4 regions of the Blautia difficilis genome follow, and region 3 is predicted to be linked to each of the others. Evidence: riboswitches for the same ligand, from Rfam matches in the RefSeq annotation. Region 3 holds a riboswitch; each other region holds the start of a gene.
The links. Region 3 has a riboswitch for cobalamin ahead of H8Z82_RS07065 (cysteine-rich small domain-containing protein). Riboswitches for the same ligand answer to the same signal wherever they lie in the genome.
Positions count from the first base shown of each region.

Region 1 (3,606 bases), on a different contig from region 3:
ATAATTAGGAAACTCTTTATTATTATCTCTATTTGTAATATATTCAGACATGATTTTAATGTCTGGCATATTTTCTTTATCATAATAACAATTGGTTGCACTTGCTGACGTACTAAAAAAACTTTTTCGTGTAAATGAAACACATAGATATCCCCATGTATTATCTTTTATTTTGGGTTCTAGTTCATCTGCTAATGACTTTATTGCTTCCGAATACTGTCCATATCCTATACAATTTTGGTAAGTTATTCCAGTATTAATTGTTCCTAATTGACAAAATTCAAATGATAAATCATTATCAACAATATCGTCAGCTATTTCTTCGATTGTTTTTTCACTCTGCAAATCGTAAGTTATTGCTATGGAAGAATCCATTAAAGTTCCGTTTCCCTCGATTGCACCTATATAAACATCTGTATCTTCATCGTCATAAATACAAGTTACGTTTCCTTTAATTGTTATTCCTTTTGCAATTCCATCACATCGCGAAAAGACAGTTTGAAATTCATCTGTTTCGCTATTATATGCATATGATTCATCAATTTGTACATTTATATTTTCTACAATTCCATTGTCATTTATACGAAAAGGAAATACAGCAATGTTTTCTTTTGCTTCTTTTGAAGCATATGTAATGGTGTGTCCTTTTCCGTTCAATATGCCGCCAAAACTAGATGTTGCTTCTGGAACATCTGAAATGTCAATGTCATTACATAGTATAACCGTTTTATTATTATAATTTTGTATATTTTCGATAAAATTATAATAATCTTGTTCTGTATTAATACAGTATTTCCCTGTTGAATCTTGTGATAATATATCTGAATTAGCTTTTACAAGATAGGCATTACTAAATAATAGAAAAGCTGAGAATATTAACTGATATAAGATTTTTTTTTCTTTTTTCTTTTTCTTCATATCTATTTACACCCTAAAATTAAAATAATATGAAAAAGAACTAATGCTTTATAAAGTGAAACTTTATAAAGCATTAGTATCTTCATCTTTTTTATTTGCTATTAAAATTTACTTTATTTCCAACCCGGAACCTGAATCCACTGATCTCCCTGCTGAACATAACTGGAAAATCCAAGATCTAATCCCATCATCATAGAAAAATCTAAGCATACAGTGTGTTCTTTAGTGTCGGAAAGTACAGTATCAACACCTAAGTTATCTGTATTACCATCAATAATAGTCATCCAACCTGAATAATTATTATAGTCTTTTTCAGAAAGCCAATCTGTTTTATGAACTGTATTATTCCAGGTTGAATTTTTTGTAACCTTCATGCTTTCTGTTTCTGTTGTATTAAGATCTGATAATTTGAAATATTTTTCTCTTCCGTTAGCAAGAGAGTTTGCTGTTTTATTTGCTGTACCATCATCTGCAAATACTTTCCCTAAATCGCTATTAGCATGATTTTCCATTTTAACAGCTGGAATATAATTTCCATACTGACTATCATACCAACTTAAAACTCCTTGATAATGATAAGTTTTACCATTTAAAGTCTCTTTTGTTTCAGTATCAGATCCCGAAACTGCTTTCAGAACATCTAGTGCAGTAACAGAACCATTGGAATTTGTTACTGTAACAACTTTTTCTGGCACAATGTCTGGTGACGCACTTTTTTTTCCTGTTAAACCAGTTGTCTTTATAGACACTTTTGCAGTTACTGTATCTGCCATAGCCGGTACTGCTGTGCTTCCTACCATTGTTGTTGCCATTAAGAATGCAATCACGCTTTTTCTTACTTTCATGTTCATTTCGTTTCCTCCTTACCTTAAATTATAAATGTATTATTTTTTTGCAGGTTATCCTGCAAAATATATCATTTCGCAGCCTTTTCAGACCACGTTTGATACCTGTTTTCCATAAAAAAGGGTACAAAAAATAAACCTCCGTTATGCCTACAGATGTTTGTTTTTTTCTTTTACTAAAGTCCGTCTCCTGACTTAAAGTTCCAACCTACTTGCTGCCCTTCTCGGAAAGGATCTTTCCAATGGTTTCGCAGTGTTCGTCCTTATTACAGTGGGGATAAACCGTACCGGTATCTCACCGGATTTCCGAAAACTAAAGGGATAAAAAGCGACTTCCGATATTCAGTTATCAAAGTGCAAAAAAAATCCCCACCATACTGGCAGGGAATATAATGTACAGATTGAACTTTCACTCATATCCTTCGCATTATAGTATTCCCTTTGAATACCATTACAAGAATACAGTGAACTGCAGACTAAATATACTGCAAGGGAACGGAACCCTGTTTGGGATTCTCACCCAACGATTCTTCAATCATTACCGTAGTAATGAGCTGTACATGTGCGCTAAACGCTATTCGTTTTTTACGAAACCATCTTAACATTTTGTCCATAATTTGTCAATATCCCGATTACAAATAATTACTTCCCTTATTATCCCCGGAATACGTCTGAGAAAACACTCTTTTACAGAATCTCCACAATGCGGAATATACAAATCAAAGGAATGATCTTCCACACCTCGGTTCTAAAGTCCATACTCATCATAATACTGCCTGCGCTTTTTAGCATCTGTCACTACGATCTGAATCTCATCATTTCTCTTATCAAGAATAAGTTTATTAATCAAAACACTAAGGCGTTCTTCTCCTCTGACTTCGCCAATTGCTTTTCCTTCCGCTCTTAACCTTTCCGATTCCAGTTCCAAAACTTTTCCACCCATAGCATCACCTATCCCTTTCTGGATCTTCTCTTCATCCTGGAAGATATAGTCCGAGATTTTTACAATCAGTTTTATCAGATCCGTATATAATTCCGACCTTCCAGATCCTGTCAGTTCCTTGTGAACCTCACATGACTGAAGTCACATGCTTCCAGACGCTTTAGGCGTCCGACTGAATATCGGCGGATACGCCTGTAACTTAGGTACGCAGTTATGCGCATTTCCCATGCCAGATATGGCAGGTTCCCACATTACAGGTAGTCCACTGTATATCTGCCTGTATCTATGCTGCTTTTAAGAGTTCCATTTCTGAATGGAGTTTCCTCAGATCTGCATAGACGCATGAGGTTCTACGCTTTACAGGAGGGACTTTTGCCTCCAGTAAAGACCTTTCCGTTGCCGGAAGGGATTTTAAAAGTTCCCTTATAAAATATCTCGCCCCGATATTATACGATGCCGACAGGTCACAGTTATATCTTTTTCCTGTCTGGAATACACAAAGACTGTGATTTTTCGGGTCACGGGACACACTTCCGGAGCCATCGTATGCAAGCCTGCTCGTATTCCATGCGCAGACTCTGGATACCCGCATTCCTTTTCTGTGTGCCTGATGCTCACAGCGTTTCTGGATATCCCGTTTTCTCCACAGATGCAGTTTCTGTTTTTTCTTTCCGGATATCTTTCCCTGCATTTCCAGATACTCGAATACGATCACATCTGCATGGTTCTCTTCTGCATTTTTTACGATCGCACCTGCAATTTTTCTTCCCAGCTCTATGTTCAGGCGTTTCGTATATGCCCATCTTCCCCGTGACTGCGCAGAGCTGTGTTCCCTCTGGAATCTTCGGATTCGGCCCAGTGTGCGGTACATCCGGTCTTTTTCACTGGGATGATTGATAA
Region 1 is NZ_JACOQG010000032.1:34-3,639, forward strand. It holds partial or broken gene H8Z82_RS14500 (hypothetical protein) at 1-918, opposite strand, end outside; gene H8Z82_RS14505 (hypothetical protein) at 1,032-1,769, opposite strand; cobalamin riboswitch at 1,927-2,115, opposite strand; gene H8Z82_RS14510 (hypothetical protein) at 2,512-2,706, opposite strand; gene H8Z82_RS14515 (IS200/IS605 family accessory protein TnpB-related protein) at 2,990-3,606, opposite strand, start outside.
Region 1: another riboswitch for cobalamin. It lies ahead of H8Z82_RS14505 (hypothetical protein); the one in region 3 lies ahead of H8Z82_RS07065 (cysteine-rich small domain-containing protein).

Region 2 (3,606 bases), on a different contig from region 3:
TCTATTCACTTCCCTTTTGTATTTCATCAGGAGAAAGCAGGCATAGAATATTTTTACCATAAAAATGTGATGATCCAACTATGATCTGACAGAAAAATAACAGATTAAAATATAAATCAGCTGTTCTTTAAGTGAAAATGTTTTCAGTACTTCGTTCTTCCATACATCTTCAGGATAAACATCGCCCAGATAAGTATCCCGTCCACAGTACAGTCCATAAAGAAGCAGCCTTTTTCCCTCTCGGACAGCCTCCGGTTCCATGATTAGTCCCCAGCGAAGCTGATCCATCAGATGAAGATAAAGAGACACACATAAAACCAGATTGCTGTTTCTGTTTCGCGATAGAAGTATTTCTTCCAGCTCAGAAGCTTTCTTAAAACTAATATTGTATGCATGAAAAAGAATCTCATGCTCTATATAAAAATCCCACAGAGTTCCCGGGGTGATTCCATATCTGCCAGTACGAACAAGAACCTGAAACTGTCTCGGACCACAGGCAGCTGTCTGTTTCATCAGGGCATGTTTTACTGCCATACGGACTGCCCTGCCAATCAGCTCTCCAAGCTTGGAATGTCCGGAGGCATCGGTAAGTGTCAGCTCACCCTCCATAGCCGAGGCAATCACCATTCCGTCAGTACCAGAACCTGTCGCGATTTCTTCTGAATAACAGCTTCCAAGTAAGAGATGTGAAACGGCCGCTGCTTTTGCCTCCGAAGCAATCATCATTGAGCGGACCATGGCTGCCTCTGTAACATTCTGATTGATATAGATAAAAACATTGATCGTACCGGGTGGCAGCATCTCGTAAGCGCCGTTTCTTTCATAGTAAGAAGAAGGATCTCCCGGACACATTCCGTTTGAATCAATTCCCCCTGTAACAGCAGCAGTCACGGATAACTCCTGATAACAGATTTTCTCAACAGCACACAGTTCAGTCCATGCCGCTGTGCTGAGTGCGGTTGCTGTCTGCGGATCAATTCCCAGCTCTTTTGTATGAATGTTCAGGTCTTCCTCATAGGTGTTTCCAAGCATTTCACATTCATAGGCACCATTCATGCAGTTGATATTTAAAGCATGCGTGAGATGAGCAGTGATCCCGCCATTAAGAGGACTGGTGCTAAGAACCCTTGTTTTTCCCGGAAAAGAAAAAACAGTACATCCCTTCTTTTGAAAATAAGTAAAAGTATCATTCATAAACATTCCTCTTTTTTGTCTGTTCAATACAGATTTTGTTGTTATTAGGAAAAGTATTCTACTTTGAATCCTGACTGCTGGCAGTATCTGTCTACTTTAGAACCTTTATAACAGCGGATCGTAGCCGCTTTGTTGATGATCCATTCCCCGATAAATTCAGGATCATGGCGAATCTCCAGATACTGCAGGCGGTTACATCCATGAAAGATCCATTTTCCAAGGTATCTGACATTGGGCGGAATCACCACAGAGGTCAGATTACAGCACTTAAAAAAAGCACTCTCATCAAGGACTTCCAGCGAATCAGGCAGCTGCAGCGAATCCATTCCGCAGAAATAGAAAGCCTGCTTTCCGATAACCCTTAAATCCCCCCCCCGGAAAAGAAATACAACTCAGTTTCTTACATTTATAAAAAGCCCTGTCATCGATTTCTTCCAGAGAGGCAGGGAAAACAACTTCCGTAAGAGTAGCGCATTCTGAAAAGGCATTCGGACCGATAAATGTCAGTTTGCTGTTCGGGGCGAACTCCAGACTGTTCAGTTTTCGGCCATTGTTAAATGCATTTTTTGGAATACTGGTAAGGCTGGCGGGAATTTTGACTTTTTTCAGAGAAATGCAGTCTGAAAATACCCCTATGCCAAGTTTTTGCAGATGTTCAGGAAGCTCTATTCTGCTTAACCGGGAACATCCCTGAAAGGCTTTGTTTCCAATCTGTTCCATTTCATAGGGAAATACCACAGAACGAATATCAGGTCTGTTAAAAAAGGTTTCTGCTGAGATAGAGCGGCAGTTTTGTGGAAGTTCCATATTCTTCTCAATATACTGTCCGCAGTTACGACGCGTAAGTGTCAGAGAATTTGACATAAAAAAATACTCCTTTGCTGATAGACAATGTTGTTTTCTCTGCATGGGAGTAGTATGGACTATGATAAAAATAACAAGGTACCAATAACTGCCGGTGTTCTATATTCCTTAAAAGGAACAGAGAAAACATATGTAAGGATGATACTTCTGTAAAAAAGAGAACACTAAAGAAGATCACCCTTCCATTTCCTATTGCGTGTAGTTAATGGCGGCAGTTTATAGCAGGTATTCTGACTCACGCAGTAACGCCATGTCTCTCCTTCTCGCATAACGATGCAATGGATATGAGATATGGCTGCACGTATACAGCAGCACGACTGTTCAGGATTCTGACCTGATTCCCTCTTAGCTGAAAGTCCGACATTTCTATACCGTGACTGACAGAACTAAAAACCGGTAATTGTCAATGAATGTTCGATTAAATCGTATTATACACTTTTTTGGAGAAAAGACAACAAATTTTTTGAGGGGGAGACAAAATCAGGGAGGGGACGCGCAGGGAAAGCGTTTCTTTTCTGTGCGGTTTCGGCATCTAAGAGCTTCTAAGGCGAAAAAAATCTGCTAAAAGCATGAGCCGTCTTGTCAAACTCGCTCCGCTGCAGGCTCCGCTCAGACACGTGAGGCAGCCGGCTCATAACGCAGATTTTTTTTACCTAAGAATCTCTAAGATGCCTGCAAATGCACAGAAAAGAAACACTTTTCCTGCGCTGGTTACTGGATGTGTGGGAATTTGATTTTACAGGTAATGTTTTTTGTTTTGGAACAGTAATTGAACAGTAACGTGTGAAATAGTACTTGTTTTTTTGAACAGCATATTTTAAACTATAGACTATAGTGAAAATCTTATATCACCCGTGCCAGGTCTGGCGGTTCATAACGGATTTCTCTGGCGTTCGCCGACATTTTCACAAAGATAATTTAAATTTTATAATGGTAAAGCAAACATTCCTGAATATTATAACATTCTGCCCGTTGGCTTTGCCTGAACGGGAGGTGGGAATAAAACAGTTCATGGTTGATTAAGGGTTGTTTTGGAGGTTCTCAAAGCTCTGGGAAAATGTTATAATAAGGAGGAATTAAATGAACAATACGATTTTTGATGATGTGTTCCGCACAATGGTTGAATAACTGCGCGTCGCATTCTCGTTACTTTCAGTGATGAGTTAGACGCGCAAATTTTTTTACTAAACAACAGAACAAATGTTTACATAAACCAATACATATGGTATAATATTTATATGGAAAAAGATATATTTAATATAGATAAAAACAAACTTTCATATGGTAGGGGATATGTCTATTCCTTGCAGTATCATCTTGTCTGGTGTACAAAATACAGAAAAAAGGTTTTAAAAAACGGAATCGATACAGAATGCAAAGAAATGTTACAGAATCTTGCAGAAGAATATAAATTTCAGATTCTGGCAATGGAGGTGATGCCGGATCATATCCATCTGCTTGTGGACTGTAAACCTCAGTTTTATATTTCAGATATGATCAAGATCATGAAAGGAAATCTTGCACGCCAGATGTTTCTTGCGTATCCGG
Region 2 is NZ_JACOQG010000032.1:4,504-8,109, reverse strand. It holds gene H8Z82_RS14535 (adenosylcobinamide amidohydrolase) at 79-1,194, opposite strand; gene H8Z82_RS14530 (leucine-rich repeat protein) at 1,239-1,520, opposite strand; gene H8Z82_RS14525 (leucine-rich repeat domain-containing protein) at 1,498-2,058, opposite strand; cobalamin riboswitch at 2,262-2,464, opposite strand; gene tnpA (IS200/IS605 family transposase) at 3,297-3,606, shown strand, end outside.
Region 2: another riboswitch for cobalamin. It lies ahead of H8Z82_RS14525 (leucine-rich repeat domain-containing protein); the one in region 3 lies ahead of H8Z82_RS07065 (cysteine-rich small domain-containing protein).

Region 3 (3,606 bases):
TCTGACATCCTCTGGGAGCAATAGTACTGCTTCCTACAATCAATTCATTATCGCGGATGATAATCGGAATATGATGCAGAATATGCGCAAATGCTTTGGCCCTGCGGGTAATGATCGGTTCACCTTCCGTCTCCTTATAAGATTCCGTCAGAAGCTTCGCTCTGGAAGATTCGATCACCGGCATGTGCTCATAAAGGGCATCTACCAGCTTCTGGATTCTCGGAGATTTGGGAATATCTGATGTTTGAAATTTTTCCATATTTCTCCTTTCTCATGAAAGAGGAGTTTTTCATCTTCGCATTGCCATTCCCAACGCTCAGACAAATTTCTTTCTCTTTTTCATGTACTCATGTAAAGTCATTATACCTCATTCGCCTCATAAGGTCAACAAAAAACAACATATTTCAAACTGTTTATATGTTGTTTTTTGTTTGAATTGTTTGTGAAATTTAGTTGTTTTTATTTTGAACCCCAATTGACAATCTTTCTTCTTTCTGTCATAATTGTTATATATATTTTTTCAGAATATCTCTGCAAAACAGTCATTAATTTTATTTAAAAGGGGATGATCCTTACGTATCTTGCAGATATCCATACACATTCCATTGCAAGCGGACACGGTACTTCCTGCACAATTTCCGATATGGCAAAAGAAGCCGGACGCAAAGGCATGAAGCTTCTGGGCATTACGGATCACGGTCCCGGCACGCTTGCTTCCGGCACATCTTCTTATTTCCGCGGGCTGCCATTCTGCCCCAGAAAGCGTTTTGGTGTAGAAGTACTTTATGGCGTAGAACTCAATATTCTGGACATTCAGGGACATGTAGATCTAAGTGATGAGCTGTTGTCTAATCTGGACTACGCTATCATAAGTATGCATAGCCAGAACTACAGATCCGGAACTGTCAAAGAGAATACTCTTGCATACCAGAATGCAATGAAGTATCCTGCCGTAAAGGTTCTGGGCCATTGTGATAACCCGGCTTTTCCGGTGGATTACGATACACTGGCTTATACAGCCAGCAGAGAAAATGTAATTTTTGAAATCAACGAAGTCTCACTGACTCCCGGCGGATACCGCGGTGACACCAGGGCAAATAACGCAGAAATCCTTCGTTGCTGCCTTAAATATCGGCTTCCCATTGTTTTATCCAGCGACAGCCATGGAAAAGAGCATGTAGGAGATTTTACCTATGCAGCAGAGTTTGTTCATCAGACTGGTTTTCCCGAATCATTGATTCTGAACAATCAGATTCCCAGACTGAAGGTTTTTCTTCAAACCCGTTAGTTGTTTCCAATATGTGTTCATGCCATTTCTTATGCAGACATATAAAAAAAGATCATCAACAGATATTTCTCATATAAATATCCATTGATGATCTTTTTTATCTTCACCGGTCAACCATCCTTACTGCTGATCTGCGCGCATTTTCTTCATCAGTTCAGCCAGTTCCTGATATTTCCCGGTCACATATCCATAGTTCTTTCTCTTATGAGGAAGCTGACAGTTGGTACAGTCCTTCAATCCACTGTCTGTATATCGAAAATTCCCACCGCATTGATCCCCCAGTGCATATAAAGGGCAATAACAAAACAAACAGTTAAAATCCTCAGGATCTGCTCCCTTATGGCAGGGAAAAAACTCACATTTTTTATGACTAAAAAAAGAATACTCTTTATCTTCCCAATATGGTTTTTCCATATCTCATTTCCTTCTTCCAAACAAGCAGATAACAGATCAATCTATCATTTTCTCCATAATAAAGAGGGAGCGATGCTACTCCGGGGTAGAAGATTAATCCGTTCATGAGTGCGCGGAGGGAACGAATATTTCCGAAGTAGTATCGCCTGCCATTTAATCATGTATAATTCATAAAGAACAGGCGCATTCCATAAAAAAATGTCTGCCTTCGAAAAAAAGCAGACAACGCTCCGAAGCTGCGGATTCAACGGAGTTGGTTGTTACACTTTACACGGAAGTTTAACCTCGCCATACTAAGCAGGTTTCCTGGCTCCAGGCTCATCGCTCCTCTCTCCTTCTCATGCTATGGCACAATGGATCTGCGAGATTTGCTCCTCTGTTACAGTGACCGGATCGCTCAGGTTTCTCACCTGATTCCCTCTCTCTGTACCGTATAATAACAGTATCAGCACTTAATATGTTCTATATGGAATTATACTGACCTTATAATAGCATCACTGTTAGAGAATGTCAACTATTTATCAAAGTTTTTCAGAAACTTTTTAATCGAATCAAGCAAGTAGCGAAGCGGATTGCGAATATCCGCTTGACTTTTTTTCAAACAAAAACCAGGTAACAGCACATATGGATGTCACCTGGCCTTTTCTCATTATTTTTTTTGATCGGATATAATCTTTTGCAGATTATACAAGTCTTCTTACTGATACAATTGTTCTATATGCAGCATTGTCGCTGATCTTAATACCATCTACAGAGTTGGATGCATGTACAATACGTCCATTTCCCATATAAATTGCCACATGGCCGCCATAGCAGATCAGATCACCCGGCTGCGCATTTGCATAAGATACTTCTGTTCCACAGTTCTGCTGTTCATAAGAAGTTCTCGGAAGACTTACTCCAAAGTTGGCATATACACTCTGTACAAATCCAGAACAGTCTGCACCACTTGTAAGACTTGTTCCTCCCCATACATATGGATTTCCCACAAACTGTGTAGCATAATCCACTACAGAAGAGCCTGAACCTGAACCAGAAGAAGAATTGTCAGAATCAGAAGACTGTTCTTCTTCATAATCTTCCTTTGATACTGTATTGTCAGAATCAATAACATTGCCATACTCATCATATTCCACATCCTCACCGGACTGTGCATTATCAATGACATTGCCATCTTCATCATATTCTACATCATCTGATTCCTCATAGGTATCTTCGTCTGTATCCTCATCTGTATTTTCAACCGGATTTCCATCCTCATCATACTCTACATCTTCTGAGTTTGCTGCTTCCTCTGCTGCAGCAGCTTCTTCTGCCGCCTGTCTTGCAGCTTCTTCCTCTGCCTGACGTCTGGCCTCTTCCTCTGCCGCAATACGCTCTGCTTCCAGCTGCTGGATCTCTGCAGTCTGCTCTGCCAGAAGATTTGCATATTCTGTTGCCTGCTGCTGTGCATATGCGATTTCATTTTCATAATCAGCAGACTCAGATTTTTTCTGATCAATCTGGCACTGAAGAGTATAAGACTGCTCTTCATAAGAAGATTTCATTTCTTCCAGCTCTGCCTTATCAGACTCATACTGTGTTTTTAAATTATTTACTTCATCAATGGTCTTCACATATTTGTCCAGATTTTTTCTGTCCTGCTCATACATCTGCTGGGTATTCTCAGCTCGTGTAAGAAGATCACTGAGATCTTCGGAATTCAACATCATCTGGAACCATGCAGAATCACCGCCCTGCTCATACAGACACTGGATACGCTTCTTCATACTCTCGTACTGCTTATCTCTGGCCTTCTGCGCTTTTGCAAGATCCTGCTTTGTTCTGATGATATCAACCTCTTTATTGCTGATATCATTCTTAAGAGTATCGATGGAAACCATAACACTAACAAGATTGGAATC
Region 3 is NZ_JACOQG010000008.1:82,354-85,959, forward strand. It holds gene H8Z82_RS07055 (glycyl radical protein) at 1-259, opposite strand, end outside; gene H8Z82_RS07060 (phosphatase) at 566-1,288, shown strand; gene H8Z82_RS07065 (cysteine-rich small domain-containing protein) at 1,409-1,702, opposite strand; cobalamin riboswitch at 1,982-2,173, opposite strand; gene H8Z82_RS07070 (C40 family peptidase) at 2,386-3,606, opposite strand, start outside.

Region 4 (3,606 bases), on a different contig from region 3:
GAAGTAAAGGGCTTTGTAGAAGTTCTCTCCAGAAAAGAGATCATCCAGAAGTCCCTGGATAATTTCGGCTACATCCTGATTGCAGAGGACATGGATGAGGCTATTGAGGCAGCCAATGAAATTGCACCGGAACATATGGAGATTGTTACAGCCAACCCCTTTGAGGATATGATGAAGGTTAAGAATGCAGGAGCTATTTTTATCGGAGAATACAGCTCTGAACCTCTGGGAGATTATTTTGCAGGACCAAACCACGTACTTCCCACCAACGGAACTGCCAAATTCTTCTCCGCCCTTTCTGTAGATGACTTTATCAAAAAATCCAGCATTGTCTATTATTCCAAAGCTGCACTGAGGGACATCCACAAGGATATTGTCCAGTTTGCAACATCTGAACAGCTGACTGCACATGCAAACTCCATTGCAGTACGTTTTGAGGAAGAAGAGAACTAATCAGAAGGAGACATACAATGGCCAGAGAAGCTTCGGTAGAAAGAAATACAAAAGAAACACAAATTAAATTAACGATCAGCCTGGACGGAACCGGATGTTCTCATATTGAGACAGGCGTAGGATTTTTTGACCACATGCTGGACGGCTTTACCAGACACGGACTTTTTGACCTGAACGTAAAAGTAAAGGGAGATCTGCAGGTAGATGACCACCACACCATTGAGGACACCGGAATTGTACTGGGAACAGCATTAAAAGAGGCAATCGGTGACAAAAAGGGCATAAAACGCTACGGAAGCTGCATCCTTCCTATGGATGAATCCCTGGTGCTCTGTGCCATTGACCTGTCCGGCAGACCCTATTTTGCCTGGGATGCAGAGTTTACCGCTGACCGGATCGGAGATATGTCTACAGAAATGGTGAAGGAGTTTTTCTATGCTATTTCCTATTCCTGCGGCATGAACCTGCACATCAAGGTCTTAAGCGGCGGCAACAATCACCATGTGGCAGAAGCCATGTTCAAAAGCTTCGCCAAGGCACTGGACGCAGCTACCTCCTATGACCCACGGATCACAGACGTACTTTCCACAAAGGGAAGTCTGGCATAAAGGAGGCATATATGAATAAAAAAATTACCCCTGTACAGCAGTCCGGGGAAAAAACCTTCACCTGGGCAGACTTTAAGTTAAACAGTGACGGAATGGTACCTGTAATAGCACAGGACTATGAGACTGGTGAAGTACTGATGTTGGCCTATATGAATGAAGAGGCCTACAATACCACTGTGGAGACAGGAAAAATGACCTACTGGAGCAGAAGCCGCAATGAACTGTGGACCAAGGGTCTGACCTCCGGACATCTCCAATATGTGAAATCCCTTACCCTGGACTGCGACAACGACACTATCCTGGCCAGGGTGGAGCAGGTGGGAGCCGCCTGTCACACCGGAAACAGAACCTGCTTTTTCAAACCACTGTACCAAAGGTAAGCTTTCTGAAGATTTTCGACATTATACTCCCAATATCCGGAAAAATGTCTGAAAAATACAAAACGATTTTTGCTAATTTTCGTCTTATTCTTGACAATCTTTAAAATTTGTGGTAAAAAAAGAGTATCCGAATTGAATATGTGCAAGAGTTATAACGTTAAGGTTGCATCCTAATGGATGTGCAAAAGGGAATCCGGTGAGAATCCGGAACGATACCGTCACTGTGTAAGGGAGCTGTTTTTCAGAACCACTGGTTTACCGGGAAGGGAGAAGCAGCGATGAACGAAGTCAGGAGATCTGCCTTAGCGTGGAATTTGAGGTCTGCGGTTTACAGTACCTTTGTTCTCATGACTTACATAGTTCTTATCGTATCCTGCCGGATCCTTATGTTAGATGCGGTATTTACGAAATCCGATACAAACCGTGTATAATGAGAAAAGTAACAGCTGCGGAGATGTGGCTGTTTTTCTTTGCATACATCCGTCCGGAAATATTTAATTATTAAAAGAGGATAAACACCATGAAAAGAAAATCTATGTTAGCCTTATTGTTAGCAGTATCAATGACTTGCTCTATGACAGCAGCTACCGGCACAGTTGCATTTGCAGAGGACGCAGCTACAGAAGAATCCGCCGATGACGCAGCTGCTACAGATGACGCAGCAGCTACAGAGGATACAGCAGCAGAAGATGCAGAAGCTACAGATGACGCTTCCGCAGATGCTGATGCTTCTTCCGATGATCAGAAGGCAGCTGATGAGGTTGGCGCACTGATCGATAAAATCTATGTTCAGGAAAGAACAGACACAACAGATGATGACTGTAAGGCAGCCAAAGAAGCATGGGATAAGCTGACAGATGCCCAGAAGGAACTGGTAACAGGTGAAAATGCAGATCCTGACTACTTCGGACGTGACACAGGAGATGCTTCCAAAGATGATCCTCGCAACCAGGATGAAATCGGTGAAAACGAGCTTTTAGTAGTAAGCTTTGGTACCTCCTTTAACGACAGCCGTGCAGAGGATGTCAAAGGCATTGAAGATGCTCTGGCAGCAGCATATCCGGACTGGTCTGTAAGAAGAGCTTTCACAGCACAGATCATCATCAACCATGTACAGGCAAGAGATAACGAAGTGATCGACAACATGCAGCAGGCACTGGACCGTGCAGTAGCTAACGGCGTTAAGAACCTGGTTGTACAGCCTACTCATCTGATGCATGGTGCTGAATATGATGAAATGACAGAAGCAATTGATGAATACAAAGATAAATTTGAATCTGTAGCAATCGCTGAACCAATGCTTGGTGAGGTTGGTGATGACGCTACTGTGATCAACGATGACAAAAAAGCAGTTGCCCAGGCAATTACAGATGAAGCTTGCAAGGTAGCCGGATTCGATGATATGAAGGCAGCCGCAGATGCTGGTACAGCATTTGTATTCATGGGACATGGTACTTCCCATACAGCAAACGTAACCTACGACCAGATGCAGACACAGATGAATGATCTTGGATTCACAAACGCTTTCATCGGTACTGTTGAAGGTGAACCGGAAGATACCGCATGCGATAAAGTAATCGAAAAGGTAAAAGAAGCAGGATTCAAGAATGTAATCATTCGTCCTCTGATGGTTGTTGCAGGTGACCATGCAAACAACGATATGGCCGGCGATGATGAAGATTCCTGGAAGAGCCAGTTTGTAGCATCTGGAGATTTCGACAGTGTTGACTGCCAGATCGAAGGACTTGGAAGAATTGCAGCAGTAGAAGATCTGTATGTAGCTCATACAAAAGCAGCAATCGACTCCCTGGGAGCAACAGATGATGCAGCTGCAGATGAGAACGCTGAAGCAGCAGATGATGAAACTGCATCAGAAAATGAAGCAACAGATGAAACTGCAACAGATAATGCAGCAGCAGATGAAACAGCAACAGAAGAAGCAGATGCTGAATAATCAAATTAAATAAAATCAGGCCTGCCGGATAACCGGTACAGGCAACAGAATCTGCCCGGATACTTGCAATAGTTTCCGGGCAGATGTATTATGTAGATATTAAGTCTGGAATAGATACATTTCGTTACTGTTCACTGGTAATATCCCGCGAGGTGTTTTTTGTGAGCGAAGGTCACAGAAAACCCGAGACATACCGCGCGAATTTATGCGA
Region 4 is NZ_JACOQG010000003.1:15,088-18,693, reverse strand. It holds gene hisD (histidinol dehydrogenase) at 1-453, shown strand, start outside; gene hisB (imidazoleglycerol-phosphate dehydratase HisB) at 471-1,061, shown strand; partial or broken gene hisI (phosphoribosyl-AMP cyclohydrolase) at 1,124-1,438, shown strand; cobalamin riboswitch at 1,585-1,760, shown strand; gene H8Z82_RS03075 (sirohydrochlorin cobaltochelatase) at 1,962-3,395, shown strand.
Region 4: another riboswitch for cobalamin. It lies ahead of H8Z82_RS03075 (sirohydrochlorin cobaltochelatase); the one in region 3 lies ahead of H8Z82_RS07065 (cysteine-rich small domain-containing protein).